2 linked regions of the Nodosilinea sp. FACHB-141 genome follow. Each later gene encodes a partner of the first gene's protein in a complex. Links are inferred from orthologs where the notes say so. Each region holds a gene or a part of one and is shown on either strand. Other genes may lie near its edges.

The links.
Region 2: the proteins of uvrB (region 1) and pcrA are in contact, whole or in part, in a crystal structure (PDB 7EGT), measured with the Thermus thermophilus proteins. The link is inferred for Nodosilinea sp. FACHB-141 from one-to-one orthologs. Residues at the interface, in WP_096411307.1 of Thermus thermophilus: Glu23, Leu25, Arg26, Asp27, Gly28, Glu29, Arg30, Phe31, Arg55, Glu326, Asp327, Phe328, Glu379, Ser382, Gln383, His398, Gly400, Arg401; in WP_096412145.1 of Thermus thermophilus: His654, Arg656, Phe657, Gln666, Asp668, Glu669, Lys680, Arg681, Leu682, Ser683, Lys685, Tyr686, Ala687.

The regions. Positions count from the first base shown.
Region 1 is NZ_JACJPP010000013.1:253,963-269,781, reverse strand. What follows is about bases 7,362-10,298. They hold uvrB (excinuclease ABC subunit UvrB), read right to left. Parts: upstream 9,864-10,298; coding sequence 7,860-9,863; downstream 7,362-7,859. Other genes in these bases: H6F59_RS14990 (HipA family kinase), read left to right, coding at 10,121-10,298. Also shown: murB (UDP-N-acetylmuramate dehydrogenase), read left to right, coding at 1-17; H6F59_RS15035 (FAD-binding oxidoreductase), read right to left, coding at 14-1,195; H6F59_RS15030 (HAS-barrel domain-containing protein), read right to left, coding at 1,284-1,940; H6F59_RS15025 (NAD(P)H dehydrogenase subunit NdhS), read right to left, coding at 1,949-2,134; DNA repair protein RecO, read left to right, coding at 2,380-3,219; H6F59_RS15015 (MFS transporter), read left to right, coding at 3,267-4,739; H6F59_RS15010 (glycosyltransferase family 4 protein), read left to right, coding at 4,900-6,057; H6F59_RS15005 (hypothetical protein), read right to left, coding at 6,301-6,606; H6F59_RS15000 (hypothetical protein), read right to left, coding at 6,847-7,176; more of H6F59_RS14990, read left to right, coding at 10,299-10,897; H6F59_RS14985 (DUF3037 domain-containing protein), read left to right, coding at 10,875-11,285; H6F59_RS14980 (hypothetical protein), read right to left, coding at 11,271-11,486; H6F59_RS14975 (PepSY domain-containing protein), read left to right, coding at 11,584-13,029; H6F59_RS14970 (cytochrome P450), read left to right, coding at 13,106-14,635; H6F59_RS14965 (universal stress protein), read left to right, coding at 14,958-15,488; H6F59_RS14960 (HNH endonuclease), read right to left, coding at 15,498-15,770. UniProt on the Escherichia coli protein: The UvrABC repair system catalyzes the recognition and processing of DNA lesions. A damage recognition complex composed of 2 UvrA and 2 UvrB subunits scans DNA for abnormalities.
Region 2 is NZ_JACJPP010000013.1:490,543-502,438, reverse strand. Bases 3,722-6,701 are described here. They hold pcrA (DNA helicase PcrA), read left to right. Parts: upstream 3,722-4,024; coding sequence 4,025-6,379; downstream 6,380-6,701. Also shown: H6F59_RS16105 (CAP domain-containing protein), read right to left, coding at 1-206; H6F59_RS16100 (hypothetical protein), read right to left, coding at 375-1,409; H6F59_RS16095 (SH3 domain-containing protein), read left to right, coding at 1,711-2,319; H6F59_RS16090 (DUF4168 domain-containing protein), read right to left, coding at 2,465-2,953; H6F59_RS16075 (tetratricopeptide repeat protein), read left to right, coding at 6,852-7,538; H6F59_RS16070 (hypothetical protein), read right to left, coding at 7,617-7,835; twin-arginine translocase subunit TatC, read right to left, coding at 8,019-8,801; H6F59_RS27355 (DUF4115 domain-containing protein), read right to left, coding at 8,880-9,518; H6F59_RS16055 (YciI family protein), read right to left, coding at 9,905-10,174; H6F59_RS16050 (Mo-dependent nitrogenase C-terminal domain-containing protein), read left to right, coding at 10,663-10,977; tRNA adenosine(34) deaminase TadA, read left to right, coding at 11,180-11,737. UniProt on the Escherichia coli protein: A helicase with DNA-dependent ATPase activity. Unwinds DNA duplexes with 3'-5' polarity. Translocates on single-stranded DNA with 3'-5' polarity. Initiates unwinding more efficiently from a nicked substrate than double-stranded DNA.

The sequences.
Region 1 (15,819 bases):
AGTTTCCGAGTATTTAGACTTCCTGGGAAAAGCGATCGAGGGCTATCGCTGCGATCGCAGGATCCGCCTCCCCCACCACTGCCTGGGCAAAGCGCTGGGCGACCGGCGGCAGATACACAAAGGGAGCACTAAACCCAGCCATCACGTGCAGCCCCGCAACCCCAGGCACGGCTCCAACCAACGGCAACCCATCGCGGCTAAAGCTGACTCGGCAGCGCCGCCAGGTGCCCGGCACATCGGCCAGGGCGGGAATTTGAGCCGCCATAGCGGACCGCATGGTGCGATCGCTCTCCACTTCATCCAAATCTGCTTCCAGATCCGTCAGCGTGCGGCTAATCTGGCCCAGGCAGACATGGCCGTCTAAAAACTGAATCGCCCCGCTGTCGAGAATGGCGGGAGTGACCTCATGACCCGGCTCATCCCATTCTCCGTCGGTGTCCGGCTGACTCGCTTTGGCTTCCAGAGTAAAGCGCTGAGTCTGGGCGGGCATAACCAGCGATCGCAGCTGGAGATCGAGCGGCGGCGTCTCAATCAGCTCAGCGTGGGTGTAGTAGAGCGGAATTTTTACTTGGGCCTGGTGCAGCAGCGCTCGGCTAAAGGCCCCTGCCGCCACCAAAACATTCTTGGCGGGGCAGGCCTGCTCGGCGGTTAAAACGCCCGTGACGCGATCTTTGATCCGCACCACATCTACCACGGCCGCAATCATCCGGGTGCCGCCTAGGCGCTGAAAGGCCTGGTTGTAGGCGTTGACTAAGGCCACTGGAGAAACATGGCCGTGGCGTACGGTAAAGGCTCCAGCGATCGCATCCCGATTTAGCAGCGGCTCCAGCTCCTGGGCCTCGGTGGCCGATACAAACCGAGGCGGCGTCGCGCAGTGGGCATAGGCTGTGGCGGCGGCCTCAGGGTCGCCGTCTGCCGCTAAGGTTAGCACCAGATCCAGCTCGCGGAACTGGGTGTCGGCCTCTAGTTCTTCGCTGAGCTGGCGCTGCTTGGCAATGCCCTCCTGGCAGAGCTGCTGGGTGAGGGTCGTGCTGCCCGACCAGTAGGGAATGCCGCCGTAGCTGTAGCGGGTGGCGTTGCCGGGCTCTAAGGCGCGATCGATGAGTAGCACAGACAGCCCCTGACGAGCCAGTTCGTAGCTGACCGCTGCCCCCACCAGACCGTTGCCGACCACAATCCAGTCAAAGGTTTGCATAGTTAATGATCAAGGTTTAGGGGAGAGGGTTTAGGGTTTAAGGGAAGAGTAGGTGGTTCGCCTGAAACCATAAACCTTATACCTGACCCTAGGCGTAGATCTGACCCAGGATAATGCGCAGGCGATCGTAGTCATCCTTCAAAAAGATGCTGAGGGTGCGGCCAGATTGCACCAACCAGGCGCGATCGAGCTTGCGAAGTTGATAGCCCTGGCGCAATACTGCGGCCACTAGGCTGTCTACCGGGGCGCTACCCATGGCCAGCAGGGTTCTTAAAAAATCGAGCTGCTCGGTGAACTCAATCACTGCTTCAGGAGAGCAGGCATACACCCCCTGGTGCACCTGAGGCGGCCGGGGCGGCAGGTGTTGAAAGATTGGTCCCTGAGGTCGCCCGGCCAGATCAGGGGCGCGAAAGCCTACAATCGCCGCCTTAAACTCGGTCTTGAGCATGGCAAAAATCTGCGGCTGCTGCTGGCGCAGGTCTTCGAGGGACAGCCCCAGAGCTCGCGCCCGGTGTACCGAATCAATCGGGCTGGTGGTGGCGTGATACACCACCCCGTAGACGGTGTTGCCCGATTCCTCATCCAGGGCGGTGACCCAGCTGCCAAAGGGGGGCATGGCCGAAAACGCCAGCGCCTCAGGCTCTAGGCACTGGGCCAAAAATTCGGTGGTGGCGGTTTCAATCACCTCGGCAATGTGATTGGGCTGCCGCGCTGGAGCCGTGGTCTGGGGCAGAGGTAAACGCATGGCAGTACCTAACGCCGCTTGCCAGAGCTCACCGGCTCCAGCTCAGACATTTCAAAGGTGACCAGCTTATCCCAGTTGCCGCCCTCAAACAGCACCGCTACCTTGCCGTCGCTAATGCGCTGCACCAGACCCTGAAAACCGTAGTAGGTATCGTTGACGTTGATCACCGTAACCGGAGCCCCAGGAAAAATCATGATGACTAATGCTTTTGATCTGCCCCTACAGTTTAAGGCAATGTGCTGAACTGGCCCATTACTGTCAACGGATTTCGTGGTTAGAGCCGGCTGATGTCAAGGGATCAGCTCGTGGCCAGGGCAAGATTTTCCCTGAGTTTTAGCTTTGCTCTTCGAGCGATCGCCCTCTACGCTACCCACCCTGCGTCGGGCCGAGCCTTTCTTGGCCAGAGCGTTATGCTAAGGCTCTAGCCCTGTACTGCCCTATGAGCCAAACCTACAAAGCCACTGGCATCAACCTCAAGGCCATGCCCCTAGGGGAAACCGATCGCCTGCTCACCATTCTTACCCCTGAGATTGGGCTGGTGCGGGCGGTGGCACCGGGGTCGCGCAAGCACCAGTCGCGGCTGGGCGGCCGCAGCGATCTATTTGTCATCAACGAATGTCTGGTAGTAAAGGGCAAGCGTCTCGACAAGCTCATTCAGGCCGAAACCGTGCGCACCTTTCCTGGGCTGAGTCGACAATTAGCTCGGCTGACTGCCAGCCAGTATCTGGCGGAGGTCGTGCTGCTGATGGCCCTCAGCGACTCGCCTCAAAGCGATCTATTTCACGTCTTTGTAGAACATCTAGAACGACTTGAGACGGCGTCATCCGGGGCAGTGCTGGCGGCCCTGTGCCACGGGCTATATCACCTGCTGGCCCTGGACGGGGTAGCCCCAGAGGTGCATCGCTGTACCCTCAGCCGAGTCGAGATTGTGCCCAATCTGCTCGACCCTGCCTGGCGAGTAGAATTCAGTTCCGAAGCTGGGGGGCTAGTGCAGGCCGACGGAGCCACTCAGCTCGGTGAAGGGCAAGGCCGCTACGGTCAACCCCCCAAGCGACCCCTGCTGCTTACCGCCACCGATGTGGCTCTGCTCCAGCAGCTTACCAAGCCGGAGATTTTGTCTACCCTACCCATGGGGTTAGAGAGCCAAGATCCTCAACCCGGAAAAACCCAGCAGCTGTGGGCACGAGTCGAGCGGCTTCTGCGAGAATATACTGAGAACTACTTTGAACGTCCCATTCGGTCGGCGGCTTTAGTTGATGTCTGTTTAGCTACCCTTTAAACTGCTGGATATTGCGCCGCCCAGTGCCCAGGTTCGTTGGTTACCCCATGCTCCGTGAGTTTGAAGCTAATACAGAAGCTACCGAGGCAAACCATTTGCCTAAGAGAGAGGACCGAGGGTCTGGCCATGGCACCGACTTGGGCGATGGGGCAGACTCCACAACCCAAACCGCCACTTTGCCCGCTGCTCCTGTATCTGAGACCGCTGAGCCAGAGCGTGAGAATGGGTTTCGGGCCATTTTTCAGAACCGCAATTTTCTAATTTTGTGGACCGGACAGCTCTTTTCTCAGCTGGCCGACAAGGTTTATTTGGTGCTGATGATTGCCATCATCGCCGCCCGATTTGAGTCCCCTGGGCAGACCATCAGCGGCTGGGTATCGGCTGTAATGATTGCTTTTACCATCCCGGCGGTGCTGTTTGGCGCGCTGGCGGGGGTGTTTGTAGACCGTTGGCGCAAGCGCCCAGTGCTGGTGTGGTCTAACCTGCTGCGCGGCGGCCTAGTGATTGCGTTGCCCCTAGGAATTTGGCTGACGGCGAGCTGGGGGCCGGTGCTGGGGCTACCTGTGGCCTTTTTGCTGCTGCTGGTCGTGACCTTTTTGATCTCTACCCTGACCCAGTTTTTTGCGCCGGCAGAGCAGTCGATTATTCCCCTGATTGTGGCCGAGGGAGATTTACTCTCAGCCAACTCGCTTTATACCACCACCATGATGGCCTCCGTGATCGTAGGGTTTGCCGTGGGAGAACCGCTGCTGGCCCTAGCCGATCGCCTGATGCTGGCTTTAGGTGTAGCCAACAACGGCCCAGCTATTTTAGTTGGCTTGAGCTACATGGTGGCCGGGCTATGCCTGATGACTATGGATCCTGGAAAAGAGAATTTATCTGCTGCCCACGAAGATATATCTCAATTTTGGGCTGATATCAAAGACGGCTGGCGCTACCTAGGGGAGCAGGTGCAGGTGCGGGTGGCCATCATTCAGCTGGTGCTGCTGTCGTCAGTGTTCGCTGCCCTGGCGGTGCTGGCGGTGCGGCTGGCGGAGACCATTCCTGCTCTTAAGGCCTCGCAGTTTGGCTTTTTGTTGGCAGCAGGTGGCCTGGGCCTGGGCCTAGGAGCTGTGCTAGTGGGGAATTTTGGGCCGCGGTTTCCGAGGCGCTACCTGAGCTTGTGGGGTGCCCTAGGGATGGGTGTGTGCCTGATTGCCTTGGCCTGGACAACTCAGCAACTGTGGGCCTCTATGGCGATCATTGCCACCTTGGGGCTTTGTGGTGCCTTCGTCGGCATACCGATGCAGACCCTGATTCAAGAAAAAACGCCGGAAGCCATGCGCGGCAAGGTGTTTGGCTTACAGAACAACATGGTCAATATTGCCCTGAGCCTGCCCCTGGCCTTAGCCAGTGTGGTAGAAGCACACCTGGGTTTGGCCAACGTTTTTGTCGGTATGGGAACCCTGGTAGGCTTAGGGGGAGTAGTAACCTGGTATATTGCCGATACGGCAATGAGAAAGACCCAGGCCCCAGGCTAGATTTCATTTTTTTACCAAAGTACAGATCTGTGGGCTGATGCTATGGGCTGGGCGGTTCCGGAACGGATACTCGTTCCGAGTCGGTTCCCAAACGTTGCGCGAATCGCGGCGGCATTCTGCTGCCGCTGGTTTAGGTTGTTAACGGATAACGCTGGACAGCATGCACATCGCGTGGCTTGGCAAGAAATCGCCCTTTTGCGGCAACGTCACCTATGGCCGAGAGGTCACCAACGCGTTGCTTGAACGCGGCCATCGAGTGACTTTTCTCCATTTTGCCCAGTCTCAGGATGGCCATAGCCTGGGCAGTTATGCGGAGCGATCGCAGGAAGTGCCGCTGCCCTTTCTGTTCAAGTCGCAGATTCTCACCATTCCCTCGCTGAAGTCAGGCAAGCTGCTGGCAGAGGCACTAGAGCGAATTCGGCCCGACCTAGTGCATGCCTCGCTCACCCTGTCGCCGCTGGACTTTCGACTGCCCGAGATCTGTGCTGAGCTCAACATTCCCCTGGTGGCCACTTTTCACCCCGCCTTCGATCGCCGGGTGCGCAGCCTGACCTCGGGCACCCAGCACCTCACCTATCAGCTCTACGCCCCCTGTCTGGCCAACTACGATCGCGTCATCGTGTTTTCAGAACTCCAGCGCGATTTATTGACTAAGCTCGGGGTGCCCGACGCTACGCTGGTTGTGATTCCCAATGGGGTCGATACCCGTCGCTACTCGCCGGGGCCGTCGGCCGTCAAGGCTGATCTCTACGCCCGCCAGCTATTTGTTTACCAAGGGCGCATTTCGCTAGAGAAGAATGTGGAGGCCCTGCTGCGGGGCTGGCGGCAGGCCGATATGGGGCCTGACTGCAAGCTGGCGATCGTCGGCAGCGGCCCCCTAGAGGCGTCGCTGAAGCGCTACTACGGCGACGAAGACGACATTATCTGGCTGGGCTACCTGGCCAACGAGCAGCGCCGCATCGACATCCTGCGGGCGGCGGACGGGTTTATTTTGCCGTCTTTGGTAGAGGGGCTGTCGCTGTCGCTGCTAGAGGCGATGGCCTGTGGCGCCGCCTGCATTGCCACCGATGCCGGAGCCGATGGCGAAGTGCTGGCGGAGGGGGCGGGCATTGTGCTCGATACCCAGCGGGTGTCAACTCAGCTGCAAACTATCTTGCCGATTTTGCGTGACCACCCCGAAATTACTCAGCTTTTGGGGCATAAGGCCCGCGAACGGGTGCTCCAGCGCTACACCCTGAAGGACAACATTTCTGCCCTAGAAACTATGTACGGTCAGGTGACGGCGGAACAACGCCTCATGTGTGGACAGCGGGCCTAGGGGGGAGCGAGAAGCAGGTTGCAGAAGGGTGATTGGGCGATCGCCCTTCCACGCCACCTGCTGTCAACCTGTCGCTCCACCGTGCCCCCGCCCACCCACGGCAAGATGCTCTGTTTGGGTAGGTGCATCCATGACCATCCTTGGCTATCCGCACAAAGCTACTGTTCGGATGGTGCAGCATTGGCATGAACGGGGTGCTAAGCGATCGCCTGAACAAACCCATCATTACCGCTGGAACTCTACCTAGAAAGGGATTTCTGGGGTTGAGACAGCAACACCGCCACCGTAGACGTCATAGGTGATATCTGTGGTTTGAGACACTTTGACTTGCATTCTGGCGCGTGCGATCGAGCCAGTCCCAACTGACAATTGTTTATAGCCTAAGCCGTCAAGAGTCTGTTTTTGGCTATCGAATCCTAAAAAACCCACGCCATAACGAACTTTGATTGAAGCACCGACAGGAAGTTTGAAAAAGGCTTTTCCATTGGCATTCCAAAAGTTTTCAACGGTTCTCCAATCTCCTGCTTCAATGCGCTTGGTGCGAATCATAATCTTATTCTCCTTATAGTTGCGATCGGAAACGACAAGTAGTCTAAAACTTAGTAACTAAGACTTTCTGCTCATCTGCTCTATGGCAATGGTTGACCGAGAGCATGCCACTTTGAAAGAGAGTATTTTACTCATAGGCTGAAACGTTTGATATGTAAGCTTTCAGCCATCTCGTTGTACTAATACTCCAGCTATGCACCTTTCAAAGCGACATGCACCCTGGTCAACTGCATCCTGAAACTAGGGTTTCACGTCATAGGTAAGGACGTAGTCGGCACCGTCAAGCGTGAAACTGGCGGTGGAGTTTTGTACTGGAGTATTACGAATTACAACAGTACCGAGATGATCGTTGTAGTCGGGCCAGCGTCCCAAGTCCAAATCCCATAATTTAACCTTAGCTCGGACGGTGAACGGGAGTTCGTCATTAATTTCGAAGACCTCTCCGTTGTTCATAGTCTCTCGGTAAGTTTTGCGCCCGGCGTTGGTAAACACTTCCAAAAGGCACTCATCCGAGCCAAAAGTATCTTCGGTTTCGTTGCAGGTAAGCGATTTTATGAATAGAGATGCCATTGTATTTCTCCTAATTCTGGCAAGGGAGTTGTTGTAATGTTGAGTAGCCTTTGCCAACCCACTCGACATCACAGAAACAACCGAATGCTGTGAGTTCTCAGCAAGTAACTCTCTAGGCATCCAACGAGTTTGAAGCTCTTCGTTGGTTCGTTTCTATATCCAATATGGAACATGCTACTCAGCGGTGGTATTACCCTTGAGGGTACTCTTGGAGGCTTTGTGATTTCACTTCACCAATGACTCAGTAGACTGACTATGTAAGGAGCACAGAACCGATGTTTGAATACCTTCAACCCGACGCTAGCGGTACGTCTAGTTTGCCGCGGTTTCACTCCGCGAAACCTCAGCCCTAACCCCGATCAAGGCGTCACCTGCTCTACGGCAGCTTGGCCGACGTAGATCGCACCACAAAATCCTCCACGCGCTGCGCCGAGCCCAATGACGGTCGCGATCGCCCAGCGAAGATGAGACCGCTCAGCAAATCCCGACCTGGATGGTCATTTTGACCAAAACCCTGTTGATTGAGTAGGCCTATGTAGATCGGGAAGGCTTCTCTCGGCCCTGACTCAGCCCTCACCCCAAACCCCTCTCCCAAGCTTGGGAGAGGGGCTTTGACTTTTCCGCCAGCAACTCTGTTTCTGAGTGCGGGGCATTGAGCGAGGAGATCTTCCGTAGATGATTCTCTAAGCCCGCTTGCCCAAGAGCTGATCGCGTAGGGATTTGATGCGATCGCGAAACTTAGCCGCTTCCTCAAAGTCAAGATTCTTGGCGGCCTCTTTCATCTGCTTTTCAAACTGACCAATCAGTTCGGGAATTTCTTCCAGGGGCAGCTCTTCCTTGTGCTCGTAGACCTCCTCTAGTTCGTGGGCGTTGAGGCGGCGCGACACTTCGAGAAACGACAGAATCGAGTTGCTGTTGCGGCGAATAATCGAGGTGGGCGTGATGCCATTCGCCTCGTTGTAGGCGGTTTGAATAGCGCGGCGACGCTCGGTTTCGCTGATTGCCTTGGCCATGCTGTCGGTGAGGTTATCGGCGTAGAGAATGGCCTGACCACGCACATGGCGGGCGGCGCGACCGATAGTTTGAATCAGCGATCGCTCCGCCCGCAAGAACCCTTCCTTATCGGCGTCCAAAATCGCCACCAGGGAAACTTCGGGTAAATCGAGCCCCTCCCGCAGCAGGTTGACCCCCACCAGCACGTCGTAAAGCCCTTCTCGCAGGTCTTGGATAATTTCAATCCGTTCAATGGAGTGAATCTCGGAGTGCAGGTAGCGCACGCGGATGCCGTGCTCGTCGAAGTAGTCGGTGAGGTCTTCGGCCATGCGCTTGGTCAGGGTGGTGATCAGCACCCGCTCTTGGCGAGCGGCCCGCTCTTTGATTTCGCCCAGCAGGTCATCGACTTGGCCTTCAGTGGGGCGCACAAAAATTTCGGGGTCGAGCACGCCGGTGGGACGAATAATCTGCTCCACCACCTTATTTTGAGAAATCTCCATTTCCCAGTTGCCGGGGGTAGCGGAGACAAAGATGCACTGGTTCACCTTGTCCCAAAATTCTTCAGCTTTGAGGGGGCGGTTGTCGGCGGCGCTGGGCAGGCGGAAGCCGTGGTCGATCAGCACCATTTTGCGGCTACGATCGCCGTTATACATGCCGTGAATCTGAGGAATGGTGACGTGGGATTCGTCAATCACCAGCAGCCAGTCTTTGGGGAAATAGTCGAGCAGACATTCGGGCGGTGATCCGGCTTTGCGACCGGCCAAATGGCGGGCGTAGTTTTCCACGCCGTTGCAGTAGCCCACCTCGCGGATCATCTCCAGATCGTAGCGGGTGCGCTGCTCCAGACGTTGGGCTTCCAGCAGTTTGCCCTCTTTCTCTAGCTCCGCAAGACGCTCTAGCAACTCATCTTTAATCGCCTGGCAGGCTTCTTCGATGCGATCGTCGGGGGTAACAAAGTGCTTGGCTGGGTAGATGCTGAGTCCCTCCATGCTTTGCAGGGTGGCCCCGGTGATCGGGTCCACGTAGCGCACGGCGTCGATCTCGTCGCCAAAGAACTCGATGCGAATGATGCGGTCTTCGTAGGCGGGGCCGATCTCCAGCACGTCGCCCTTGACGCGAAACTTGCCTCGGCCTAGGTCTAAATCGTTGCGCTCGTACTGAATCGAAGCCAGATCGCGCAGCACCTGGCGCTGGTTAACCTCCATGCCCACGTGCAGCGGAATCGAGGCTCTCAGGTATTCCGACGGGATTCCTAGACCGTAGATGCAGCTAATTGAGGCGACCACAATCACGTCTTTGCGCTCAAACAGGGAGCGGGTAGCCGAGTGCCGCAGCATGTCGATCTCGTCGTTGATCGATGCGGTCTTGGCGATGTAGGTGTCGGTGGTGGGAATGTAGGCCTCGGGCTGGTAGTAGTCGTAATAGCTAATGAAATACTCGACGGCGTTGTCGGGGAAAAACTCGCGCAGCTCGTTGCAGAGCTGCGCGGCGAGGGTTTTGTTGTGGGCCAGCACCAGGGCGGGCTTGCCAATGTTGTCGATGACGCGGGCGATGGTGTGGGTTTTGCCCGTGCCCGTGGCCCCTAGCAGAGTTTGATACTTGGTGTTGTCTTGCAGAAACTTGGTTAGTCCCGCGATCGCCTTTGGCTGGTCTCCCGCAGGTTCAAAGGGAGCCTGAATGTTGAAGTCGCCCATGGGTCAACGGTACAAAGACACTACTACGCCTATTTATAATGACTGATTTTTCCCCAGATGGTGGTTACGGCAGTTACCCGACCGGGCGAGCTGGGTTAGGGATTAGAGCCAGCGGGCGATCGCCCTTAGCGCCTGCATTCGTTACCCCTTAAGCCTGAGCAAATCGCTCAATATCTTTTTGCGCCAGCCCTTGCCTCGGGCGATAGCGACCGTCGGTTCCACTAAAATGGGCTGAGGCTCTGTAACCGAGAATCCATTTGCGAACCGTTGTTGCCACCCGATACGTCACTCCCCTGCGGGAGGGAGGCTCTCTCCCCGCCATTGTGGAAGCTGACGATGATGGCATGTATGTGCTGAAGTTTCGGGGTGCCGGTCAGGGGGTCAAATCTCTGATTGCTGAACTCGTGGCTGGAGAAATTGCGCGGGCCGTCGGCTTGCTGGTGCCCGAAATTGTCCTGATCGAAGTCGATGCTGAACTGGCCCGTACCGAGCCCGACCCCGAAATTCAGGATTTGATTCGAGCCAGTGTAGGTCTCAACCTGGCCCTCGACTACCTGCCCAGCTCCATCACCTTTGACCCCGTTGCCCAACAGCCCGATGCCGCCCTGGCCTCGGCCATTGTCTGGCTCGATGCCTACGTCACCAATATCGATCGCACCGCCCGCAATACCAACATGCTGATGTGGCACCGCCGCCTCTGGCTGATTGATCACGGTGTTGCCCTCTATTTTCACCACAGCTGGAACAACTACTTAGAGCGCAGCCGCACCCCCTTCCCCGGCATCAAAGATCACGTTTTGCTGCGGTTTGCTAGTCAGCTAACAGAGGTCGATGCCACCATGACAGCCCAGCTAACGCCGGAGCTCATTACTGGCATCGTCAACCTAATTCCAGAGCCCTGGCTGCTGGAGGGTTCTCCGTTTACCGATAGCCAACACCATCGCGAGGCTTATATTGAGTATCTGCTGAAGCGGCTAGAGCCACCCCACGCTTTCTTAGAGGAGGCCATTCGTGCACGATCAGGTCACCTATGATTACGCCATTATTCGGGTGGTACCTAAGGTTGAGCGAGAAGAGTTTGTCAACGTAGGTGTGATTGTTTCATGCTCGACGCGCAAATTTCTCGAAGCCAAAATTGAACTCATTCCGCAACGGCTGTTGACCCTTGACCCTACCCTAGACTTAGAAACAGTCGAAGGTTATTTAAACACTATCCCGATCATTTGCGCTGGCGAAATCCAGGCGGGCGTCATTGGTCAACTGCCCCAGCGAGAACGGTTTGGCTGGCTGGTTGCCCCCCGCAGCACGATCATTCAAACCTCACGGGTGCATACCGGTCTGTGTAGAGATCTATCGGCTGTAATCGAACACCTTCTGGCCACTATGGTGCGTCCACTCCAGTTTCCCCTAGAGAAAAGCTAAACGGCTGATCTTTTGAATGCTTGGGTTTAGCATCCCCCCGGCTGGGGCTAAAGCAGTTTGGTGATAAGGTGCTGCTGAAAGAATAACAACGTGTAATACCGAATTCTGTTTGGCTAATCCTGTTTGGCTAACCGCTGATTGGTAGGGGCATTGCAGTGCAACGCCCCCACGGGCTACCTGTTTTGAAGCGGGGTTTTTCATGTCGGATGGCGTGCAAGGAGTTGACACCGTGTCTTTTGACAACATCTTTGCGCATCAGGCATGTTAATCGGAGTCTTGACTTTGGGCAAATACCGGCATGAATCCCTCCAACCTGGTTGTAAGGCAATCTCCAGCAGCTCTATCGCCTGGCAATCGGTTTTATCGCACGGTGTGGCGCTGGCACTTCTATGCTGGGTTGTTTGTGATTGCCTTCATGGTGATCCTGGCCGCGACGGGCATTGTTTATCTGTTTAAGCCCCAGCTAGATGCGGCCATGTACAACAACCTCATGTTTGTGCAGCCTGACCTGGTGACCCTGCCCTACGTTGAGCAGGTACAGTCCGTCGAAAGCGCGTATCCTGCAGCTGTAATTAATCAGGTTACGCCTCCTGCTGCCGCAAATCGCAGTACTGAAGTGTTGGTAACAACGGCGAATGAGCGCAATCTGATGGTATTCGTCGACCCTCACAGCGGCGAGATCTTGGGCGATCGCGATGAGGACAACAACCTCCAGGCGATCGCCCGAAAAATCCATGGCGAGTTACTGATTGGCAAGCTAGGCGACTATTTAGTTGAGCTAGCCGCCTGTTGGGGTTTAGTACTGTTAATTACAGGGCTGTATTTGTGGTGGCCGCGCCAAAAGCTTGCTGTTTTGGGCACATTCATCCCGCGCCTCTGGAGCCAGAACAAACGGATATTTTGGCGAGACTTACATGCCGTGCCCGGATTTTATGGCGTTCTCCTAATTGGTTTTCTGATTCTTACCGGCTTACCCTGGACGGGTTTTTGGGGAGACACCTTTGCCCAAGTATCAAGCCAGTTTCCGGTTCAAATGTGGGACGACATTCCCCAATCAGCTGTGTTGACGGGCTCGCTAAACCAGCGAGGTCAGGTGGTGCCCTGGGCCGTAGAACAGTTACCGATACCTCAATCTGCTCCCTTAGGCCAAACCGATCATTCGGGTCACCACGGCGAGTCGACACCGGCTCAGATGGGCCTGGCCTCTGGCACCCCCGTTAGCCTTGACGCTGTGATCGCCCTAGCCCAGGCCAAAGGTGCGCCCCCTGGCTTTAACGTGACGTTGCCGGCAGGAGAGACCGGAGTATTCACGATCTCGGCTTTTCCGCCTGATCCAACCCAAGAAGTGACTCTGCATGTTGATCAGTACAGCGGTGCCGTGCTGGCCGATGTGCGCTGGCAAGATTATGGTCTCGTTCCTAAAGCGGTGGAGATGGGAACGGCCATTCACATGGGGAGATATTTTGGGTTCGCCAATCAGTTGCTTATGCTGGTGGCAGCGTTGATTGTGATGCTGCTGGCCATCACCGGAGTTGTGATGTGGTGGCAGCGTCGGCCCCAGAGTGCTGGGCTAATCGGCGCTCCTGCTATGCCTGCCTATGTACAGAACTGGCGCATTCCATTGGCAATTGTTGCAGTTCTGGGGCTAGTGTTTCCTCTAGTTGGTCTTTCACTTGTCATTGTGCTGCTGCTGGACTACGTTTTGCTGAGCCGTATTCCTGCACTCAGACGCGTCTTCAATTAAGTGTGATCATCGTGTTTAGACAGTTAAACCTAGGCCTGTATAATCGGCGCATCTTTGTCCTCTGCGGATACTTCCTATGACTCAGTTGTTAGGTGCTCCGCTTTATTGGCTGCCACTGGGCTTGGGAGCGATCGCTCTGCTGGGATGGCAACGGTGGGCTAAGCAACAGCGCTTTAAGTCGCTGCGATCGCTCCCCTCTCCGCCCCAGCACTGGCTATTGGGCAACATTCCCCAACTGCTAGGGGCGGTCAAAAATCGGCAGCTCTTTCAGATCTTGTTCGACTGGTCTAAGGAACTTGGCCCCAAGTATGTCTACTGGGTCGGCTATCCGGTGCTGGTGCTCAGCCAGCCCAAGCTGATCGACAGCACCATTGTGCAGGGCACCCGCGACGGCAGCCTGGTGCGCACTGGCCAGTCGCAGCGCGCCTGGAACGATCTGATGGGGCCAATCATGATTGGCCAAGATGGGCCTGAGTGGCAGTGGCGACGCAAGGCCTGGAACCCAGAATTTAGCTCCAGCGGCGTGAGCCACTACATGACCCTAGTCGATCAAGCCTGCCAGCAGACTCTGGCCCAGCTGCAAGCCGCCCCGCCGGGGGAGCCGGTGCCGATGGATCCGCTATTTGTGGAGCTGACCATGCGGGTGATTGCGGCTTTGGTGTTGGGCATTCCCATCGACCCCAGCCAGCCCAGCTCTGAAGGCCCGCCCCTGGAGATTGAGCCGACCTACAACGCCATGGCGGTCTTAACCTACCGGTTCTTGCGGATGGCTGTCGGTGAAAAGGCCTGGAGAAAATATCTGCCCACCCAGGCCAGCAAAGACTACTGGGCTGCCCGCCGTTATCTGGAAAACTGCTTGCGATCGCGCCTCGACCTGGCCCTAGAGCTACGCTACGGCGACCCTGCTGCTTTAGAGAAGGCCAGCCCACTCTTCCAACAGTCGATGCTGGTCAAAATTGCCGCCAAAGAGCCCCACTACAGTCGCGCCACCCTGCTGCCCGAAATTGTGGAAATGTTGATTGCCGGTACAGACACCACCGCGCACACCTTGTCCTTTGCGGTGGGCGAGCTAGCCCTAAACCCCTCGGTGTTTCAAAAAGCTCAGGCCACCGTCGATCGCGTTTTTGACCATCACGATGCCATCACCCTGGCCAGCTTCAAAGAGCTGAGCTACCTGCAAGGAGTCGTCAAAGAAACCCTGCGGCTTTATTCTGTTGCCTCGGGTACCACATCGCTGCAAGCCACCCGGGACATGGTCGTCGACGACGTTAAATTGCCTGCTGGAGCACGCCTGTTTTGGTCAACCCTAGGGGCCGGGCGCGACCCGGAGGCTTACCCCCAGCCAGATAAGTTCTGGCCCGATCGCTGGCTCACCGAAGATCGCCAAACCCCAGCCCCACCCATGATCGACTTTGGTTCTGGTCCCCACCGCTGCCTGGGCGAGCACCTAGCGATGCTGGAATCAACCCTGATGCTGGCCCAGCTGCTGCGGCACTTTGACTGGGAGCTAGTCAATGGGCGATCTTCGGTGGAAAACCTGAAACAGAATTTGCTGATCTACCCCGTAGATAGAATGCCGGTCTATCTACAACGCCGTAGCCATTAGGCGAGGAGTTCTCGAGCCGCTAAAGGGTTGGTAGCCTCTAAAGAGGCTTTGGCGTGATGGTCAAAGACCGGCCTAGAGGGGCGTTGGCGCAGCCTCTCCAAAGGAGAATCGCACCTTAAGAACAGTGAAGCCCTCGACCCGATTCCGCCGTTCACCGTAAGGCATTGTTACGGCTAACCCTGCTGGGTTACAGGGCTTTTTATAATGGAGGCGTAGCCGCATCGCCCCTGGCCTGGCTCCATCACTGTCTCTATCGCTGCATCCCAAAAACGTGAAATAGAGAGCCTAAAACGCGGGCCTGTAGAACAGGAGACTCGCCGCCATGTTTAAGAAAATTCTGGTTGCTCTCGACAATTCTGCCCGCCGCCACGAGGTATTTCAAAAAGCCCTTGACCTGGCCGAAGCCACTCGGGCCAATCTCATGCTCGTGCACGTGCTTTCGGCCTACGAAGAAGGCAGCCCCGGCATTCCCATTCGCTCGTACCAGGCCTATTACCCCGTGCTGGAAGACTCGACCTGGAGACTCTACCAAAAACGTTGGGAAGAATTTGAGGCCCAGGGCATTGCCCAACTGCGACAAGAACTCGATCGCGCCCAGTCGGCGGGCGTCAGCGCCGAATTCACTCAGATATCTGGGGAACCTGCCGCTACCATTTGCAGCGTGGCTAGCTCTTGGGGCGCTGATTTGATTATGGTGGGCAGCCATGGTCGCCGGGGCCTGAGCGAACTGCTGCTGGGTAGCGTGAGCAACTACGTCATGCACCATGCCGACTGCTCAGTGCTGGTGGTGCACCACAACAATGGCAAACTAACCACCCCTGCTGAGACCACTACGGCCAGGGCTAGAACCTAGCATCGCTCGCTATCGATAGCTTCTCACCCGCTTATGGGGCTGCTGTTTGCGAACCCAGGCGACAAACTTCTGGATCCTGGGTTCTGCCTGTAGCTGCTCTAACGTATTCAGATCGCGGGCCAGGGTGTGGTTGTCAAACAGGGTATGAATCTGTTTGTGGCAGGGGCGGCACAGCAGCACCGTCTCGCTAGTGGGCAGTTGCCGACGCTTGGTGTATTGGCGCGGCATCAAGTGGTGTTCGGTGAGATCGTCTACGGGACGCTGGCACAACTGGCAGGGCATAGGCGCAGCCGCAATAGGGAGTAGTTATATTCTTACGAATTTGCCCGAG
Region 2 (11,896 bases), 240 kb from region 1 along the record:
TCGGCGACAGCCGATGACTGAGCTCCTGTTGCGTCTGGCGCTGCGGGCGGCTCTCGCCCAATGCGAGTAACTGGAGGAATGCGTTCGACCAGTTGTTCTAAATCAGTAGGCTCGCAACCAACCAGCGCCAGGGCCACAGCGACAAAACTAACGGTTTGACGAATGTAGATAAAGCGTTTGGCAAAAGGCATCGAGAACAGTTTCAAGCTAATCAGTCCTGGCTACACCCTAGCGCAACGTGCTCGTTCTCTTGGGCATAACCAGGGCTGATTCAGGGCAAGCGCCTACTCGTAGAGAGGGATACTAAGGGACAGATTTGTTATCTCAGATGAGTTTTCGAATTGAGGCTCAAGACGGCCTGAGCCGATGACCTTCTAATCCTCTTCGACCATTAGCCGCCAGCGGATGGTTTGGGAGGTGACGCTGTCGATTTCCCCCAAGCGCACCTGGACAGTTTCGCTGGTAACGGGGCCGAGGGCGGTGAGCAGGGCGCGCAGGTTGGGGGTACTTTCGCCGCTGTCGACAAATACCCGTTCTGCCAATTGGTTGAGGCGCTTCCAAACGGTGTAGAGTTTGACGGCGGTTTGTTCGATCTGGGCCGCCTGGGCCACCATGTCGGCGGCGGAGTTGAGGCAGCCCACCCGCAGGGCTTCTTCGAGGGCCAGTTCTAAATCAATGCCGCTGGTTTCAAGTAGCTGTACCTGATTGGCGGAGGCCAGATATTTTGACAGGTAGCGAGCCTCTGCGGTGACCTGTTTGAGGGTGTCGAGGTCAGGGTTTAGCTCCACCTCGGTTTTGAGGGTGCTCTGGTGCACAGAGGGCAGCTTCTCCATCTCCTTCACTAGGGGTGCGATGTAGCGGGTGGGGATGGTGTTGTTGGCAGCCTTTTCCCGTAGGGTTTCAGGGATCAGGTCGGAGGTCATGGCGGCCCACTCATTGGCCACCTGACGCACCTCGCGGCGGGTGATGTGGTCGCCTTTGCGGGCGGAGTCGCTGACTAGCTGCTGCACTTCGGGGGCAGATTTGGCGGTTTCGACGAAGGCGCGTTTGCTGAACTGGTTGACCTCTTTAGGGGTGAGCATGCCCGCGTCGAGCAACTGATCGGCGCTTTCAGCGAGTTCGATCAGGTTATAGGCGTGGCTTTTAGTGATTTCGCGATCTTTGAGCCAGTTGAGAAAGCCGGTGCCGCGCCCGTCGCCGCCTTTCTTTTCGCGATCGCGCACCGTCCGCAAAATTCTTCCTCGCCAGATGTCGGTTTGCAGGTCGAAGCGATCGCACACCTGCCAGGCCGCCTCCATCTGCTGGTTAAACTCGTAGTCAGAGATTTTTTCGTCGGTGGGGTCGGGGAGGGCAAAGGTCAGCTCCCCGGCCTGCATCGCTGACTCAATTACCTCAGAAGAATAGGGCATTGCCGCCGTCATACTGTTGTTACCATTTGCGCACAGGGTGTTCATTCTCCCACGTCTGCCTGCTTTACCGCGCGATGGTCAAAGACCTGTGGCCGTCACTATGCCGATAGGCCCGCATAGCCCTCTGGAGCACGCTTTGGGGAGGATCCTTTAAACCAGCGAGGCGCAAAGCTACCTAAAAACTCCCGCGATAAGCTTCGTGAAAGCCACCGCGAGGATTAATTTTGTGGATGGTAGGATGGCCGGGTGAACCCTGAAATTCGACCTTAAAAAGCTATATATGAAGGGATCAGGATTGTCCATGCCATCAAATGTGTTGCGGAAATTTTCCTTTGGAGCGATCGCGCTACTGTCTGCGGGGTCACTGTCCGTAGCCCCGGCCCTCGCTCAGGAGAGTCGGGCTCTAACCGAAAATCCAGCCCTGATTCGAGGCTGTCGTCAGCTCAACCGAGCCACCGAAGTTTTTGACAACTCCACTCTAGGGCCGATCGCAACCCGCATTGGCACTCTACAGGCGGGTACCCAGGTGAGCCTGACCGGGGCAACTTCTCCAGGGCGAGCCCAGGTTTTTTTGAGAAGCGGCACCCTGTCTTCGGCACAGCCCGTAGGCTGGATCAACGCCAGCGTTTTGACTGCCTGCGGTAGCACTCCGATTCCTGCTACCAAGGCCTGCTTTAGGGCCGATCGTGAAATGGTGGTTAGGTCTAGCCCCACAGCCGGCTCTAGCGCCGTTGCTGGCTACAACGTCGGCGACACCGTAATCGCCAGCGCTAACCCACCGACCCAGCAAACCTCCACAGACGGTCGCCGCTGGATGCAGGTGACTATCTATAACGGCAGCACCGGCTGGATTGCCCGTACTGGCACCAATGGCCTGGGCAATAACATAACGCCAATCACCTGTCCTTAAGAAACAGCCGTCAGCGCTTAGCGATTTGACATGTCAAAGCCCTCCTTCAATTCGTGTTGAAGGAGGGCTTTGACCTAAATCTAGGCTCTCGGTCTCTAAGACTTTGGCCTTAAACCAATTTAGGTGCTGGATTACTTACTGATAACTACTCAGCCAGCCGCTCGACAATCACCTGTTGCAGAGCGGGATCTGCCTGGGCCTGGGCCATAATCTGCTCAAACTCTTCAATGCTCAGGGATTCAGCCTCAATGGCGGCTTGCATTTCAGTTCGAGCGCCCTCGCGCAGGGTAGCAACCTGTTCAGCCGCTGCCGCAAACTGCTCAGCCTGCTCTGGCGGAACTTCGGCGGCCGTTTCAGGAGACTGCTGCGATTCGGCGATCGCATTGTAGTCATCCACGGTTAGCCCCTGGGCCTCTACAGCGGCAACCAGGTCAGCCTGCACCGCCTGCTGAATGGTTTGAATTGCCTGATAGGCGCTAACAAAACGGTCGATTTGGGTCTCAGACACCTCTGCTGGGGCAGCCTGAGCCGGTGCTGGCGCTGGTGCTTCTTGCTCCTGGGCTACAGCGGCGGCCGGAACACCTAGCAGCAGGGTGGCGGCTAGAAGACCTTTGAACAGTGTGGAAGGTTTCATGAGCGATGATCCTCGCAATATCGTCAGTCGCAAACCTCGCCGGGGAGATTTACACCAGGCACTACTTTGGTGCCCATGGGTTGACACCCTAGGGGGCAATCATGACGGTGAGATGACAGCTCTGTGACGATAGTGTGACCTCCGCCGCTGCTAGCAGGGTGTGACTCTGTACCCCTGAAGCCATTGGAGAAAATGCCGACCAGCGATTCAGGCATGGGTCGATCGCCCGCGATCGCTGACGAAGCTAAGATAGCTAAGGTCGGTGGCTGCCGCTTCGTTGAGTTGAATTGCTGATTGCCCTCGTCTGTTTTGGCGTTGTTTCAGAGGTCCCTATGGCCAACTTCGAAGTTATTGAGCGAGAGGGGACACGGTTAGTCAAAATCACCTTAAATGACGAAACTGTGCGCACTGAATCAGGTGCCTTGCACTACATGCGAGGTGCTATTGCTATGCAGACTCAAACCCCTTCAGCAGGAGGTTTTCTGAAGTCTTTGGCGACGGGGAAAATATTTTTCGTCCTACCTACACCGGCACAGGGGAGCTATATTTAGCGCCATCGCTGTCTGGGTATCACACGTTAGATCTGTCGGGTGAGGAGTGGATTTTGGATCGGGGTGCCTATTGGGCCAGCGAAGGCAGCGTTGAGATTGCCGTTGAACGCAATAAGTTGTTGAGCGGTCTGGTGGGTGGCGAAGGGCTGGTTCAAACCAAGGTCAAGGGCCGTGGTCAGGTGGTGGTGGTGACCCAAGGCCCTGTGGAAACCGTTGAACTGCGGGGGGAGCGTCTGGTGGTAGACGGTAGTTTTGCGATCGCCCGCACCGGTACTCTCAGCTACCGAGTCGAAAAAGCCACCAAATCTATGGTGAGCTCAATGACCTTTGGGGAGTTCCTCGTCAATGTTTTTGAAGGGCATGGTACGGTGCTGCTGGCCCCGACTCCCTATTGGCAAGTGCTGCTGCTGCGCCAGGTAGCGGCCTCAACGGCGAGAACCTCTAGCTAGGGTAGGGGGGTGAGGCCATCGATTCTCCTTGGCCAGTGTCATACTTAATAAGCAAAAACCCTCGGCTACTGATGACTGACTTTCTCGCCCTTCTCAACCCCGCCCAACGCCAGGCCGTCGAGCACTATTGTGGCCCGCTGCTAGTGGTGGCGGGGGCGGGTTCGGGCAAAACCCGGGCGCTGACCTACCGCATTGCCAACCTAGTCCTCACCCACAAAACTGATCCCGACAATATTCTGGCGGTGACCTTTACCAATAAGGCCGCTAAGGAAATGAAGGAGCGCATTGAGGTGCTGTTTGCTGAGCAGGATGCCCAGGCCCGCCACGGCAAAGCCCTGTCGTCTTTGCCGCAGTATGAGCAGACCAAGCTGAGATCTCAGGTCTATAAAACCGTTACCAAGCATCTGTGGATTGGCACGTTCCATGCCCTGTGCGCCCGCATTCTGCGGTTCGACATTGAAAAGTATCAGCACCCTGCCGGGTACCGCTGGACGAAGAATTTCTCCATTTTTGACGAATCAGATGCCCAGGGGTTGGTCAAAACCATCGTCACCCAAACCTTGAATCTGGATGACAAAAAGTTCAACCCGCGATCGGTGCGCTTTGCCATCAGCAACGCCAAAAACCAAAAGCTCACCCCCGACGAACTCGAAAAAGAGCAGCCTAACTACCGAGGCCGGGTGATCGCCGATGTCTACCGCTACTACCAAAAGGCGCTGGCGGAGAACAACGCCCTCGATTTCGACGACCTAATTCTCATGCCGGTTTTCCTGTTTCAGCAAAACGAGCAGGTGTTAGCCTACTGGCACAAGCGCTTTCGCCACATTTTGGTGGATGAATACCAGGACACCAACCGCACCCAGTACGAACTGATTCGTCTGCTGGCTACCAACGGTGAATCGATCGCCACCTACGAAGACTGGAATCATCGTTCGGTGTTTGTAGTGGGCGATGCCGACCAGTCAATTTACTCCTTCCGCGCCGCCGACTTCACCATTCTGATGAACTTTCAGGATGACTTTGGCGATGGCCTGCCCGACGACGACACCCGCAGCATGGTCAAACTGGAGGAAAACTACCGCTCCACCTCCAACATTCTCGAAGTCGCCAACCACCTGATCGAAAACAATACCGAGCGCATCGATAAGGTGTTGCGGGCCACCCGGGGAGAGGGCGAGAGCATCTACGTCTACCGAGCCGAGGATGAAACCGCCGAGGCCGACTTTGTGATCAGCCAAATTCGCCATCTCGAAACCCAGCACCCGGAGCTGAACTGGGGCAATTTTGCCATCCTCTACCGCACCAACGCCCAGTCGCGCGCCTTTGAGGAAGTGCTGACCCGCTACAGTATTCCCTACCAGGTGGTAGGCGGGCTGCGGTTTTACGATCGCCGCGAGATTAAAGACGTGCTGGCGTATTTGCGAGCGATCGCCAACCCCTTCGACACCGTCAGCCTCAAGCGGGTAATCAACGTGCCTCGGCGCGGCGTCGGCAAGGGCACCATCGATAAGCTAGAACAAGCGACTCAGACCCTGGGTGGCATTCCCCTGTGGGAGATTCTCGCCGATGATACTTCGGTGAAGACTCTTGCGGGGCGATCGGCAAAAGGCGTGCTGGAATTTGCCGACCTAATCAAAAAGTATCGCCAGGACATGGATGACCAAAAGGGCTCTGAAATTATTCAGGGAGTACTCGAAGACAGCGGCTATCTGGCCGCCCTGAAGGCTGAGGGCACCGACGAAGCCGACGATCGCTTTGGCAACGTGCAGGAGCTTTACAACGCCGCCCTGCAATTTGAAGAAGAAAACGTAGACGACCCATCGCTGCTAGCTTTCTTGTCTAATGCCTCCCTGGCCTCTGACATGGATGACAACAAAGACGGCAAAAATGCGGTGTCGCTGATGACCCTGCACTCCTCAAAGGGGTTGGAGTTCCCCGTGGTGTTTCTCGTTGGTCTAGAGCAGGGCCTTTTCCCCAACCATCGCTCCCTCGAAGACCCCGCCGCCACTGAAGAAGAGCGTCGCCTCTGCTACGTGGGCATTACTCGCGCCAAGGAGCGCCTGTTCATCTCCCATGCCCGCGCCCGTCGTCTCTACGGCAGTCGCGAACCCGCTAGCCCTTCGCTATTTTTGGGCGAGTTGCCCCTCGATCTCGTCACTGGCAACAGCACCACGGGCCTGCCCCAAAAGTGGAGCACCCCTATCCGCGAAGCCCGCAATCGCAGCGAAGCCGCTGCCAAGCCGGGGAGCGGAGCCCACGAGTCAGACTGGACTGTGGGGGATGTGGTGGTGCACAAAGCCTACGGGGCCGGAGAAGTAACCCACATATTTGGAGCAGGCAACAAGATTTGCCTGGCGATCAACTTTCCTGGTCAGGGCCGTAAAATTGTTGACCCCAAGATCTCGGCACTGCAGCGGGCTGAGTAAATAGCGCTTCAAATGCTGCTGAATGCCCGATAAATACTCAGGTGGTTACAAAGCCATTACCTAAGCACAAGAAACTACATGTAGATTTTCGGTATATTCCCTTAGGTTATGGCACTAAACGGGGGTTAAGCCGCCAAAAGGCAGGTTTAACCTCCGTTTTTTTCCGGTTTAGACCCCAGGGGGGAGATGCGACCATAGCGACATCAGGCAGGATTACAGAGATAGCGCCAGCGAAGATCTCGTTTGGATTATCAGTGGGCCTTCGCCGCTAGACCTAGCCAGCTCGAGAACTGCCACAGGTTCGTCCGGACCCATCAGCCAAGATGGGATTCTATAAACAGTTCCTGCTTTGAGGGCACGAGCTTAGGGGTTTTAAGCCTCTGCTCTCCCGCTAGATTGATTTAACGGTTTATGAGCACACAACAGGACTAAAACCATGCACATCTACCGATCACAACAGCCTCTGGTTTGCATGCTTCCCCTTCAACCGTCGGGCTTGCCCCCGGTTGACTCGGCGGCCCTGCCCACGGCCCACGACTCGGTGACCGGGTCTTACACCACCGACGATGATACCCTCAGCCGACTGGCGGCGGCAGCGGTCAAACGTCAACAGTATTCTCAGGCGCTGCACCTGCTAGATCAGCTGGTTGAGCGCCATCCCCAGCGAGCCATGTACTACAGCAACCGGGGTCTAGTGCAATTGTGGCTGGGTCAACCCTACGCAGCTTTGGCCGACTGCGATCGCGCCATCTATCTCAACCCAGATCTCGACCAAGCCCACAACAATCGGGCCATGTGCCATGCGGCCCTCGGCGACCTGCCCGCCGCCCTTGACGACTACGAACAGGCCGTTGATCTCAACCCTTTTAACGGCCGCGCCCGCATCAACATGGGCGCTACCCTGCGGCAGATGGGCGACCTCGATCGCGCCTTAGATTGCTTTGACGAAGCGCTGATGTTTCACCAGCTGCCTGAGTTTATCTATGCTGAGCGGGGCCGTACTTATCACCTGCGTGGCGACTGGAACTGTGCGATCGCTGACTACCGCCGCGCCTTGACAGCAGCGGCAGCCCGTCAGTCGAGCGAGCAACTTCAGGCTCTAGTGCAGCGGATCAATCGTTGGGCAGAAGAGCTATTGCCCCAGCAGAGTTGGGCCTAACGGTAGTGCCTTACACCTAATTCAGTAGGGAAGGCGAGTCCAGCGCTAGTTCAGTGTGCATCTGTTATTTATTTCTAATTAATCAATTGAAATGCTTTGGGGACCGCCGTTGCGATCGTTGCCTCCCCATCCACCACCATCTCCGCTTGTGGGTGTAATCCCTTGGTTCTGCAGCCAGCTTTTTACAGGGTCATCCGATAGACTAAGCCGCAGCAGCCCTGAGGCTAGCCCACCCAAAAACGCCACAGGGTGAGCGGTCAGCTCTTGCACAAAGGGAGTAAGCTCGTCTAAAAACATTAGGTCAGTCCGTAGCGACGGCTTGATCCTAACCTGAAAGCTTGCGGAAAAGGTATCGGTTAAAAGCTAGAGCTTAGACTTTGTGCGCTAAAACGGTTTGAGGCTAAAAGTTTCAGCGTTTAAGGATTGGCCACTGGCCTTAGACTCTAAACCCTATACCGTTGAGCCCTCCACTCCTAACCGCTATCGCCCGATCGCCTTCACCAACCCAATGCCGCCAAAGTAGAGAAACAGCACCGCTCCCGCCAGCAGGCTTTGTGTAACTGGGTCAGTAGAAGGAGTGAGCACTGCCCCTAGCACCGCTGCCCCCAAAAGGACGTAGCGCCAGCCCTTCAGCATTTGGTCAGAGTTGACAATGCCGAGCAGCCCGAGCAGCATCTGCAGAATTGGAATCTGAAAGGCTAACCCAGTGCTAAACAGCAGCAGCAGCACAAACTCAAAGTAGCGATCGATCGACCACAGCTGCTCGACCACATCGGCGCCATAGCTGATGAAGAAGTTCAGCGCCGCCGGAATTAGCGCCACATAGGCAAACAGCAGCCCAGCAAAAAATAATAGGCTCGACCCTAGCACCAGCGGCCCCACCAGCCGACGCTCTCGCCGAGTTAGCCCCGGCAGCACGAACAGCACTATCTGATAGAGAATAAATGGGCTGGCGGCTACCAAGCCGCTGTAGCCCGCCACCTTAAAGGAGACAAAAAAGTACTCCCCAGGCGACAGCTGCAAGAACTTTACCCCTTGGGCTGGCACCTCTAGCAGGCTGACAATAGGCCTTACCTGCCAGAAGCAGACCACAATGGCCAGCACAACGGCAATCAGGCTGTAAAAAATGCGCTGCCGCAGTTCTTCCAGGTGGTCAAACAGCGACATCTCGACATCGTAGGGCACTTCGTCGAGGTCAGCGGTGTCACCGTTAAGGATGGCCGTCTCGGTGGTGGCGCTCTCAAGCTCGGTGGGCGGTGTCATAAGTTGGGCAGGTGAGCAGTAGGACGATCGCTTCTATTGTAAGCCCATGATTTCGCTAGCTTGGGATCATGGCCGAGCTTAGGGAGACTCAACGCTCTCTACCCCCGAGTCAGGCGTCACGGTGAGAGTTCTGACCACTCCAGAGGCACCCATCACGACAGCGCGATCGCCATTGACAGACAGCTCTACCCCCCCCGCGTTACCCGTTCTCAATGTCAAGCTAGTTTCGGCTGTCCAGGTCTCTTCAAAGCCCTGCTCGGCAACGCCTTCGTAGACATTCTCACCGTCGGCCACTACGCTCAGCCAGGAGCGATCGCTCAGATTAGCGCTGACTACCACAGGTGCTTCTAGGGGAGCACTAGATTCATCTTCGGCCTCCGACGGTTCCTCTGGCGGTGTTGTAGTCTCTGCTGGTGCCGAGGCTACAGCGCCAGTACCGGCGGTTTCAGGAGTTGTCTCCGCCCCTGAATTGTCGTTGTTGGCTTGGGATGGCCCGTTGCTGCGGCCAAATAGCCCCCAGGCCCCCAACCCCAAAATTGCGGCCAGGGCAGCCAGGCTCAGCACTAGCGGCAGCGATGATCGTCCCGCTGGGCTAGAGGCAGCCGGAGGGGTGCGATCGCTTATCTGAGGACGAGGGCTAGGACTAGGACTAGGCGGTTTCGGTGCCGCAGTGCCGTTCGTGTCGACCCGTTCGATCAGCTCTGGGGTCGGTAGCACATTCACCGGCGTCACCCGAAATTCTTGAGCAATGGTTTGACCATCAAGGCCCAAGGCTTCGGCATAGCGGCGAATAAATCCTTGAATAAATACTGGCTCAGGTAGCTCAGCATCATGCCCCGACTCCAGTGCTTTTAGTAGGGCTGGGCGGATAAAAATTTGGTTGGCCAGCATGTCGATGGCCAGCCCCTGCTCTTGACGCACCTGGCGTAGGTGCGCCCCGATACTTTGGAGCTGCTCGACTTGGGTAGGAGCTAACTTAGCCACGGCACCTCACTGGAGACATTTATGGGGAACTTTGCCCTGGTCGATGAACCCGAACGAGGTCATTTTAATGGGAAACGACCGTCAATGTAGCCGAGGCCAGTTGAAAACCTCTGGCACGTTTAGAACACCTGATTCCAGGCATAGATTTTGTACTCTGTCCAAATGCCGTTTTGCCAGTAGGGGTCGCCCTCTACCAACTGCCGCACAGCAGACTCGCTTTCAGCCTCGTAAATGCCGAATACCTTGGTGTTGTCAGTAGTTGGGCCTAGGGCTACCAGCAGACCGTCGTCTTTTTGCTGCTGCAAGCCCTGAAGATGCGCCGCTCGAAAGGGAGCACGCTTTTCGAGCACATCCTCACAATAGCTGCCCCACATTACATATTTGGCCATGACTCAGTGCCTCAAAAGTTCATCGCCGATGGTATCAGATTAGGTAGTGTCCTATACAGAAAAAAGAGCTGCCTAGAGAGGGGCAACAAGTGGTATGCCCGGTTGGAAAAGTGTCCTGACATTCACGCAAAATTTATTTTTACTTGGAACAATTAAATACAGGCCACCTTCAGTAAAACTACTCGATATTATTGCGCTAATTTTGCTCTAAAAATAATCTGTACTCCATATATGGCAAGTCTTTCCGGAATTATCATGCACCCTGATGAAGTAACTCTTTACCTGAGCTTTAGTGGAAATCTAATCAGCTTTGTTGATGCTTTACCCGATAGCTTAGGGAATTCTTTAGCGTAAGCGAAAGGCTCACCAACATCTAAGTTAGTTCCCTGGTCGCTCCACCCAGTATTGAGTTTCCATACCAAGTCCAGACTCAGTGCTCGACCGTTTCTCAGACAGTCTCAATTGTTGGACTTGCGAGAGGTTTAACCATGAATCGCTTTCTATCTTCCCTCCGTCACGGGCTGCACACTGTGGGTCAAGCTCCCCTAGACCTGTTTCGTCCGCTGCGCCAGTGGGTTAGCCACCTACGGGTCGAGACTCCTCGCCGCGCCCGCAAGGTGGCAGAGTTGATCCCCGCCCAGTGCCCCTTTGAGCGCGACATTGTGCTGCTGGGCCGCTCGGTGGCCCACATTCCGCCCCTTTGCAAGCTCAACCCCCTCTACAACGAACTGGTGGAGCTGCGATTTCGGGCTCTTTGCTATCTAGCCGACGAGTGCGGCGAAGATATTTCGGCCTACATCTAAGCCTTGGCTTGATCAACGTCACATTATCTGGCTGGTCACCTAGCCAGCGCTTAAAGCCACAGACTATTGCGTCCAAACATCTCACCCCCTCCGCTGGCCCCGGGTCTGCAGAGGGGTTTATTTTGGGCAGGCAATGCTTGAAGAATGCTCTGGTCTACTATGGGTAGGCTAAATCTCGATGTGGTTGCTTGAGTGACCTACTATGCCCGACGACCTGTCCTCCCAAGACCTGCCTCCCCACGAGCTGGCGGATGAGACTACACTGCGCCACCAGCGCTGGATGCTGCGGGCCATGGAACTGGCGGAGGCCGCTGGAACTGCGGGGGATGTGCCGGTAGGGGCCGTAGTGGTTGGCCCTGGGGATAGGGTGCTGGCGGAGGCGGGCAATCGGCGAGAGCAAGATCAAGACCCCACTGCCCATGCCGAGGTGCTGGCGTTACGGCAGGCTGCGCACCAGTTGGGCAACTGGCATCTCAACGAGTGCACGCTCTACGTCACGCTTGAGCCCTGCCCCATGTGTGCTGGAGCAATTGTTTTGAGCCGCCTAGGGCTGTTGGTGTACGGTACCCACGACCCCAAATCGGGAGCAGTGCGATCGGTGCTAAATCTGCCCGATGGGCCCGCCTCTAACCATCGGCTAAGGGTGGTGACCGGCGTTTTGGCCGAACCTTGTCGTCAGCAGCTGCAGCAATGGTTTCAGCAGCGCCGCCAAGAACAGCGCCGACCTCCTCTCACCATGACACCAACTGAACTGTCCTGAGCCAGGTTGCGTCCTCTAGCGAGGGCTGTAGGGTAAAGCATGTAGACCAGGGTCAGACCCATTTTGTTTCCGATCGCAGGCTGTGTGGTAGCTAGCGACGGGCATACTGGGAATGCCTAACATCGGCACTATTGGGATTTAGCTGATCATGGCTCCTGT